Regions from separate parts of the Microbacterium sp. GXS0129 genome, predicted to be linked through region 1. Evidence: riboswitches for the same ligand, from Rfam matches in the RefSeq annotation. Region 1 holds a riboswitch; the other holds the start of a gene.

Evidence for each region. A riboswitch is a leader RNA that binds a small molecule or an ion and turns the genes downstream of it on or off. The one in region 1 is predicted to bind thiamine pyrophosphate.
Region 2: linked by a shared signal. The riboswitch ahead of ACIQJ5_RS01325 (ECF transporter S component) and the one ahead of thiM (hydroxyethylthiazole kinase) in region 1 are both predicted to bind thiamine pyrophosphate.

Annotation. Positions count from the first base shown of each region.
Region 1 is NZ_JBIZVZ010000002.1:319,178-323,075, reverse strand. Features, by position in the region: gene thiD (bifunctional hydroxymethylpyrimidine kinase/phosphomethylpyrimidine kinase) at 1-818, opposite strand, end outside; gene thiE (thiamine phosphate synthase) at 815-1,462, opposite strand; gene thiM (hydroxyethylthiazole kinase) at 1,459-2,274, opposite strand; TPP riboswitch at 2,265-2,361, opposite strand; tRNA gene ACIQJ5_RS07930 (tRNA-Leu) at 2,438-2,523, shown strand; gene ACIQJ5_RS07925 (ANTAR domain-containing response regulator) at 2,616-3,236, shown strand; gene ACIQJ5_RS07920 (hotdog fold thioesterase) at 3,291-3,719, opposite strand; gene polA (DNA polymerase I) at 3,763-3,898, shown strand, end outside.
Region 2 is NZ_JBIZVZ010000001.1:297,937-301,834, forward strand. Features, by position in the region: gene ACIQJ5_RS01320 (Fic family protein) at 1-1,177, opposite strand, end outside; TPP riboswitch at 1,344-1,452, shown strand; gene ACIQJ5_RS01325 (ECF transporter S component) at 1,447-2,073, shown strand; gene ACIQJ5_RS01330 (ABC transporter ATP-binding protein) at 2,084-3,526, shown strand; gene ACIQJ5_RS01335 (energy-coupling factor transporter transmembrane component T family protein) at 3,523-3,898, shown strand, end outside.

The DNA of each region.
Region 1 (3,898 bases):
CGCGCGGGCTCATCGGCCGCACGGGTGCGCACGAAGTGGTCCACCGGACCGTGCCCACCTCCCACCCCGAGCGCCGGTCCCGCCGCGATGGCCTCGGTCAGCCAGCTCTTCGTCTCCCGGAGTGCTCCGTCCAACGACTCGCCGCGGGCGAGGACGGTGGCCAGCGCGCTGGAGAGCGAGCAGCCGGTGCCGTGGGTGTTCGTCGAGTCGAGGCGCGCTGCGTCGACGACCACGACCTCCTCGGTGCGCGCGTCGACGATGGCGTCGGGTGAGCGCTCACCGGCAAGGTGTCCGCCAGTGATCAGCACGACGGTCCCATCCCGCCGCGACACCCGGCGAGCCTGATCCAGGGCGGCGTTCCAGTCCGTCGCCGCCGGTTCGTCGGCGAGCACCGCGAGTTCGGGCAGGTTCGGCGTGACCACGTCGGCGAGCGCGCTCAGCGCCCGCAGCGCTATTTCTGCTGGCGGCTCCAGCAGACGATCGCCGCTGGTGGCGACCATGACCGGGTCGAGCACGACGACGGGCGGCCGGTGGGAGCGCAGCCAGTCGGAGACGACGTCGATGCCGGCGATCGTCCCCAGCATGCCGATCTTCACGGCATCGATGGCGACGTCGGCGGACAGGGCGTCCAGCTGGGCGCGGATCATCTCCGGCGGGACCGCGTGCACGGCCGTCACACCGCGTGTGTTCTGCGCGGTAAGCGCGGTGACCGCTGCCATCGCATATCCGCCGAGGGCGCTGATCGACTTGATGTCGGCTTGTATCCCGGCACCGCCGCTCGGGTCGGATCCGGCGATCGAGAGCACACGGGGGATCATCGCCCTTCCCCCGCCGACGTCCAGGCCGTCAGGAGGTCGGCCGCTGCTCGTCCGGGGTCATCGGACGCACAGACGGCGGAGGCCACCGCGATTGCGCTCGCGCCGGCGCGACGAAGCGCGGCGACATCCTCGACGGTGATGCCGCCGATGGCGACGCAGGGGAGAGGGGCGTCGGCCGCGAAGTCGGCGAACCCTGCCACCCCGAGCGGTGCCGGATGGTCGGGCTTGGTGCTGGTGGGGTGGATGGCGCCGACGCCGAGATAGTCGATGCCGGCGGCCTCGTCGAGCGCTGACAGGTGGGCACGGGTGTCGGCTGTGAGGCCAAGGACGCTATCGCGCCCCAGAAGCGCCCGGGCGACGGCCGGCGGGAGATCGCTCTGCCCCAGATGCGCGCCGTCGATTGCGACGCCGGACGCACGCGCAGCCAGGACGACATCGACGCGGTCGTTGACCAGCAGCCGGGCACGCCCGGCGATGACGTCCGCAGTCGCCGCCGTGAGATCGAGGAAGTCGCGCGCCGAGACGTGCTTCGCGCGCAGCTGCACGGTCTCCACGCCTGCGTCGACGGCGGCGTCGATGACATCCAGCAGGCTGGTGCCCGGTGCGGGTTCGCTGGTGACGAGGTAGATGCCGCTGACGGTCATGACAGCACCGCCTGATCACGAACGTCGGCGGACGTCAGCGTCGCCAGGGCATCCAGCAGGGCGACCGCGAAGCTGCCGGGAGCGGGGGCTGCGACCGCGGCCGTCTGCGCAGCGATCGTGTACACGGAGGTCGCCGCGGTGGCGGCGAGCAGCGCGTCCTCGGTCAGTGCCGCGAAGGCCGCCATGACCGCGCCGAGCGCACACCCGCCCCCCGTCACCCGGGTGAGGAGCGCCGTTCCCGTGCCGACGCGCACCAGTCGATGCCCATCGGTGAGGTGATCCACGGCGCCACTCACCGCGACGACGGCGCCGGTGCGGTTCGCGAGCTGGTGAGCAGCCTCCGTGGCGGCTTCGACGTGGTCCGACGCGTCGACGCCACGACCTCCTCGTCCGTCCCCGGCGAGCGCCAGGACCTCGCTCGCATTGCCGCGAACGATCGTGGGCCGGAGTGCAAGCAGATCGGCAGCGAGAGGAGTGCGCACCGGCAGGAAGCCCACCGCGACCGGATCCAGCACCCAGGGCACCCCCGAGGCATGTGCCGCAGTCGCGGCTTCGCGCATCGCGTGGCGCTGATCCGTGTGCGGCGTCCCGAGATTGATGAGCAGGCCATCGGCGACGGTGGCGAAGGCTCCCGCTTCCTCGGGGACGTCCACCATCGCCGGCGACGCGCCGAGTGCCAGCAGGACGTTGGCGGTGAACCCCGTCACCACGCTATTCGTGATGGCCTGGACGAGCGGCGCGCGCTCTCGAAGGCGGTCGAGCAACTGTGCGCAGTCCTCGATGGAAACGGACGCATGGACGAACGACGTCATGGTGACATCCCTCCGCTCGTGTGAACGAGATCAGGTTCGACGGGTGTGATCTCAGCGCCCCTCGTGGGCGCACCCCGTGTCGCCGGCCAGCCTAGCGCGCGCCGTGCACGATGCGCGAAGCACGGGAGGGGTGCGGTAGTGTCGAGGGGTCTTCGACGCACTTGCCGGTGTGGCGGAATGGCAGACGCGGAGCACTCAAAATGCTTTGTCCGAAAGGGCGTGCGGGTTCGAGTCCCGCCACCGGCACCACCTCCTCGTTTTCCTCGCCCGCATCACCGCCGTAGCCCCGGCAGAGCGCGCCTGTCCGGGTGAATCACGGATGTATGCCATAGAATCGGCAGGTGACCGATCAGGACCAGACCGAAATTCCGGCCGCTCCCGCACCCCGTCGTGTGGTCGTAGCGGAAGACGAATCGCTCATCCGTCTCGACATCGTCGAGATCCTGCGCGACAACGGATTCGACGTCGTCGGTGAGGCCGGCGATGGCGAGACCGCCGTCGCCCTGGCTACCGAGCTGCGCCCGGATCTGGTGATCATGGACGTGAAGATGCCGCAGATGGATGGCATCACCGCGGCTGAGAAGCTCAGCAAGAACCACGTCGCGCCCGTCGTCCTGCTCACCGCCTTCAGCCAGAAGGAACTCGTCGAGCGCGCCAGCGAGGCCGGTGCGCTCGCCTACGTCGTGAAGCCCTTCACCCCGAACGATCTGCTTCCGGCCATCGAGATCGCCCTCGCGCGCTACGAGCAGATCATCACGCTCGAAGCTGAGGTCGCCGACATGGTGGAGCGCTTCGAGACCCGCAAGCTCGTCGACCGCGCGAAGGGGCTGCTCAACGAGAAGATGGGCCTGTCCGAGCCGGAGGCGTTCCGCTGGATCCAGAAGGCGTCGATGGATCGCCGGCTCACGATGCAGGATGTGGCCAAGGCCATCATCGACCAGCTCGCCCCCAAGAAGGGCTGACCCCGACATCACGAAGGCCGCCCCTCGGGGCGGCCTTCGTCGTTCCGACGAGTCTCAGCGCGCGTCGCGGAGCATGTTCGTGATGCGCAACGTGGAGTTGCGGCGTCCTCGCTCGTCCGTGATCGCGATCTCGTGCACGGCGAGCGAACGACTCACGTGCACCGGGGTGCAGACCCCGGTGACGAAGCCCTCGGTGATGGACGCGGTGTGCGTGGCGTTGATGTCGATGCCTACGGCGTAGCGGCCGGGTCCGGCGAGCAGCGTCGCGTGCATCGAGCCGAGCGATTCGCCGAGCACGACGTACGCACCGCCGTGCATCAGTCCGAGAGGCTGTGTGTTGCCCAGCACCGGCATCGTGGCCACGACACGCTCGGCGGTGAACTCGACCAGCTCGATGCCCATCTTCTCGGCGAGGGCTCCGAGCCCCCGCTCGCGTGCCCATTCCAGGGGGCTCTTCTCGATCTCCGCGGCGCCTTCGCTCATGCTCTCCTCGCTCCATGTCGGTGCCCCTCATTAGGCTGGAGGGGTGACGGACTCCGCAAAGCCTACCCTCCTGGTCGTCGACGGCCATTCGCTCGCTTTCCGCGCGTTCTTCGCGCTGCCGGTCGAGAACTTCACCACCAAGGACGGGCAGCACACCAACGCCGTCTACGGGTTCCTCT
Region 2 (3,898 bases), on a different contig from region 1:
CGCGGCGTCCCGCTCGCGCAGCGAATCGGTCGATCGCGGTGAGCACTTCTTCGCTGCGCCAGAACGGCCCGAGCTTGTGTTCAGCCTTGGACTTCAGGATGCCGGCATCGACGAGCGCCTGAAGTGGGGGATAGACGTTCGGCTGCTTCACGTCCAGGGCCTCTGCCGCGGCGGCGGAGTTGAGAACGGGTTGTCGTGCGATGACATCCAGCAACCTCCACGCGTTGCTCGAACGTCGCGCCGTTAGGCGTGAGTCCCACGACTTCCTGATGTCATCGACTTCTGCGACCAGAAGCCGCGCGTTCGCGACGGCACGACCAGCCGCGGACGCGAACGACATCACGATAGGCGCAGGATCACCTGCCCGGTAAGCGGTGAGCGCATCGTGATAGCCCTCGACGTTGGCGAGGAGGCCTGCCGATACGGGCACCGCCACGTTTCGCGTGACGCCGCGATTTCGCAGCAGTGCCTGGGCCAGAGCGCGGCCGGTTCGTCCGTTGCCGTCGGTAAACGGGTGGATGGTCTCGAACTGAGCGTGCGTGATCGCCGTCGAGACCAGAGCGGGAACGTCTCGGCGGCCCGCGAATGCGACGAGGTCGTCGATGAGGGCCGGGATTCTCTCGTGCACAGGCGCGACGAAGTCCGCGCCGATGGGGGAGTCGCTGTGAGTCCCGATCCACACGGCCTCGGTTCGCCACTGGCCGGGAGTATGCCGCGGCTGCTCGGCCATGAGCACGCGATGGAGCTCTCGGATCATGTCCGGGCTCAGATTCTCGGCAAGTGAGATGGCAGCGGACATGGCGCGCGTGTTGGCAGCGATGAGTTCAGCGTTGCGACTTCCCCGGGCGCCGAGTTCGGCGCTGAAAATCGCGCGGGCGCTCGCCGTGAGGTTCTCGATCTGCGACGATGACGCTGCCTCGGAGCGCAGCAGAACGGGAGCGAATGCCGCGACCCGATGACCGAGCTCGGCGTCGAAGCGCGTGAGTTCAGCCGTGGCGTTCTCCGCCGCCGCAACGACGGCGGGGTCGAGTGCTGGCATCAGGCCGGCGATTGGCGCCGGAATTGCCGCCCGATAGCGGTGTGGTACGACGCTGATGCTGTCTGAAATGGGGACCGCGGGGTGCCAGTCGACCGTCTCGTACCGAATGGCCGGCCACTCATTGCGGTCGTTACTCATAATCACCTCCTCGCTCTTTATGAGTAACTCGGTTACTCATAAAAAGCCTACCGTCATTTATGCCCAGCGTGGCAGGGCTGTGATTAGCACAAACCGGCACTAGGCGCGGAGGTCATCACGATCGAGTCGGGCAGCCGGACCGCTGCGCTCGCGGATCGCTATACTCGGGGGACACCACGGGAGTCCTCGTCGAGGGCTGAGAGGAAGCGATCGCGCTTCGACCGTCGAACCTGATCCGGGTCATGCCGGCGAAGGAAGGGAATATTTTCGTGCATTCATCCACGTCTCCACAGCTGCACGCGGCGGCCCGCCGCATCGACACCCGCTGGCGGGTGGTCGACATCGTCGTGGCGAGCGTCATCGCGGTGGCCTGCGCCGCCCTGTTCCTGATCTGGAACGTCGCCTACGAGGGCCCGTCGGCGCTTCTCAAGCCGCTGCTTCCCGGCGTGCAGGGCCTGCTTGCCGGACCCTGGCTGCTGGCCGGTGTGCTGGCCGGATTCATCGTCCGAAAGCCCGGCGCCGCGATCTACGCCGAGCTGGTGGCCGCGTCGATCTCCGCGCTCCTCGGCTCGCAGTGGACGGGGCTCACCATCGTCTCCGGCGCGGTGCAGGGTCTGGGTGCCGAGCTCATCTTCCTGCTGTTCCTGTACCGCGTGTGGAACCTGCCGGTGGCTGTCCTCGCGGGTGCCGCTGCCGGTCTGGCCTGCGGCATCAACGACCGCATCCTCTGGTACTCGGGAGCGGATGCGCTGTTCACGACCGTCTACATCATCAGCACGACCATCTCCGGCGCGGTGATCGCGGGTGTCGGCAGCTGGCTGATCACGAAGGCGCTGGCGAAGACGGGCGCGCTGTCGCGCTTCGCCTCGGGTCGTCACGCCACCGCGCGCGTCTGAACCGGCCGCGATGACGGCGGTGGCGCTGGAGGCGCGGGACTGGGGGTGGCGATACGCCACACGCCGGGCCTGGGCGGTGGCGGACGTGACCTTCCGGGTCGAGCCCGGGGAGCGCGTGCTGCTGCTGGGCGCCTCGGGATCCGGGAAGTCGACCGTTCTGCACGCCTTCGGGGGCGTGCTCGGCGGCGACGATGAGGGGGAAGCCCGTGGTGAGCTCCTCGTCGACGGATCCCCGGCCACCGCCGTCCGCGGGCGAGTCGGACTGGTGCTACAAGATCCGGACACCCAGGCCGTGCTGTCGCGGGTGGGCGATGACGTCGCCTTCGGTCCGGAGAACCTGGGCGTTCCTGCGCAGGAGATCCCCGCGCGGGTGCGGCGGGCACTGGACGAGGTTGGACTCGACGTCGCCCTGGACCGATCCACGTCCGCGCTCTCCGGCGGCCAGAAGCAGCGTCTCGCGCTGGCCGGTGTGCTGGCGATGCAGCCGGGCGCTCTCATCCTGGACGAACCCACCGCGAACCTCGACCCGGAGGGCGTGGCCGAGGTGCAGGGCGCCGTCCGCCGCGCGCTGGAATCGACCGGTGCCACCCTGCTGGTGGTGGAGCACCGCATCGAGGCCTGGCTGCCCGTGATCGACCGGATCATCGTGCTGGGCGAGGGCGGTGTGATCGCTGACGGTCCGGTGGAACGGGTGCTGGGAGATCGCGGTGCCGAACTCGCCGCCGCGGGGGTCTGGGTGCCGGAGCATCCGCCCCAGCGCCCCGCCGCTGCGGCGACCGCTCCCGGAGCCACCCTGTTGCGGGGTACCGAGCTCGCCGTCGCGCGGGTGGCCGGCCACCCCGTTGCCGGTCCGCTGAACGTCGATGTGCGAGCCGGTGAGGCGCTCGGCATCGTGGGACGAAACGGAGCAGGGAAGTCGACGCTGGCGCTCACCGTGGCCGGTCTCATCGCGCCGGCCGCCGGGGTCGTTGCCGCCGCCCCGGAGCTGGCCGCGGGGCTGCGCGCCGATCCGTACCGCTGGCGCTCGCGTGATCTCCTGACGCGGATCGGGATGGTCTTTCAGGAACCCGAGCACCAGCTGCTGTCCACCACCGTGCGGGGCGAACTGGAGGTGGGGCTGCGCGCGCTGAAGAGATCGGAGGCGGAGGTGCGAGCCCGCACCGATGAGCTGCTCGCGCGCCTGCGGCTGGATCGTCTCGCCGACGCCAATCCCTACACGCTGTCGGGAGGCGAGCAGCGGCGGCTGACCGTGGCGGCCGTGCTCGCCACCGGTCCCCGGGTGATCGCGCTGGATGAGCCCACCTTCGGTCAGGATGCGGTGACCTGGGCGGAGCTTGTTGCCCTGATGGCCGAGTTGCGCGATGAAGGCCGCGCCATCGTGGCCGTGACGCACGACACCGAGGTGCTCGCCGCGCTGCATGCCCGCACCGTCCGGGTGGGGGAGGCCGCGTGACGCTCGCGATCCCGGTGGGCACCACCACTCGTCAGCGGGGCGGTCCCATCGCGCCGCGCTCACCCCTGGCCAAGCTCGGGGCCTCGCTGCTGCTCGCCCTGCCGCTGGTCCTCACGCTCGACGTCGTCTCGGCATCGGTCGCTCTCGTGCTCGGACTCGGTTTCGTGTTCGCGTCGGGTCTGCGCCCGAAGGAGTTCTTCTTCCGGACCATCCCCGTCTGGGTCGGCGCCCCCGCGGCCGCGATCGGCATCGGTCTGTACGGACGCACGTCCGGGGCCGTGCTGTTCGAGTGGGGTGCGATCCGCGTCAGCGAAGGCTCGCTGGAGCTGGCGCTCGCCACCACGATCCGGCTGTTCGCCATTGGGCTGCCCT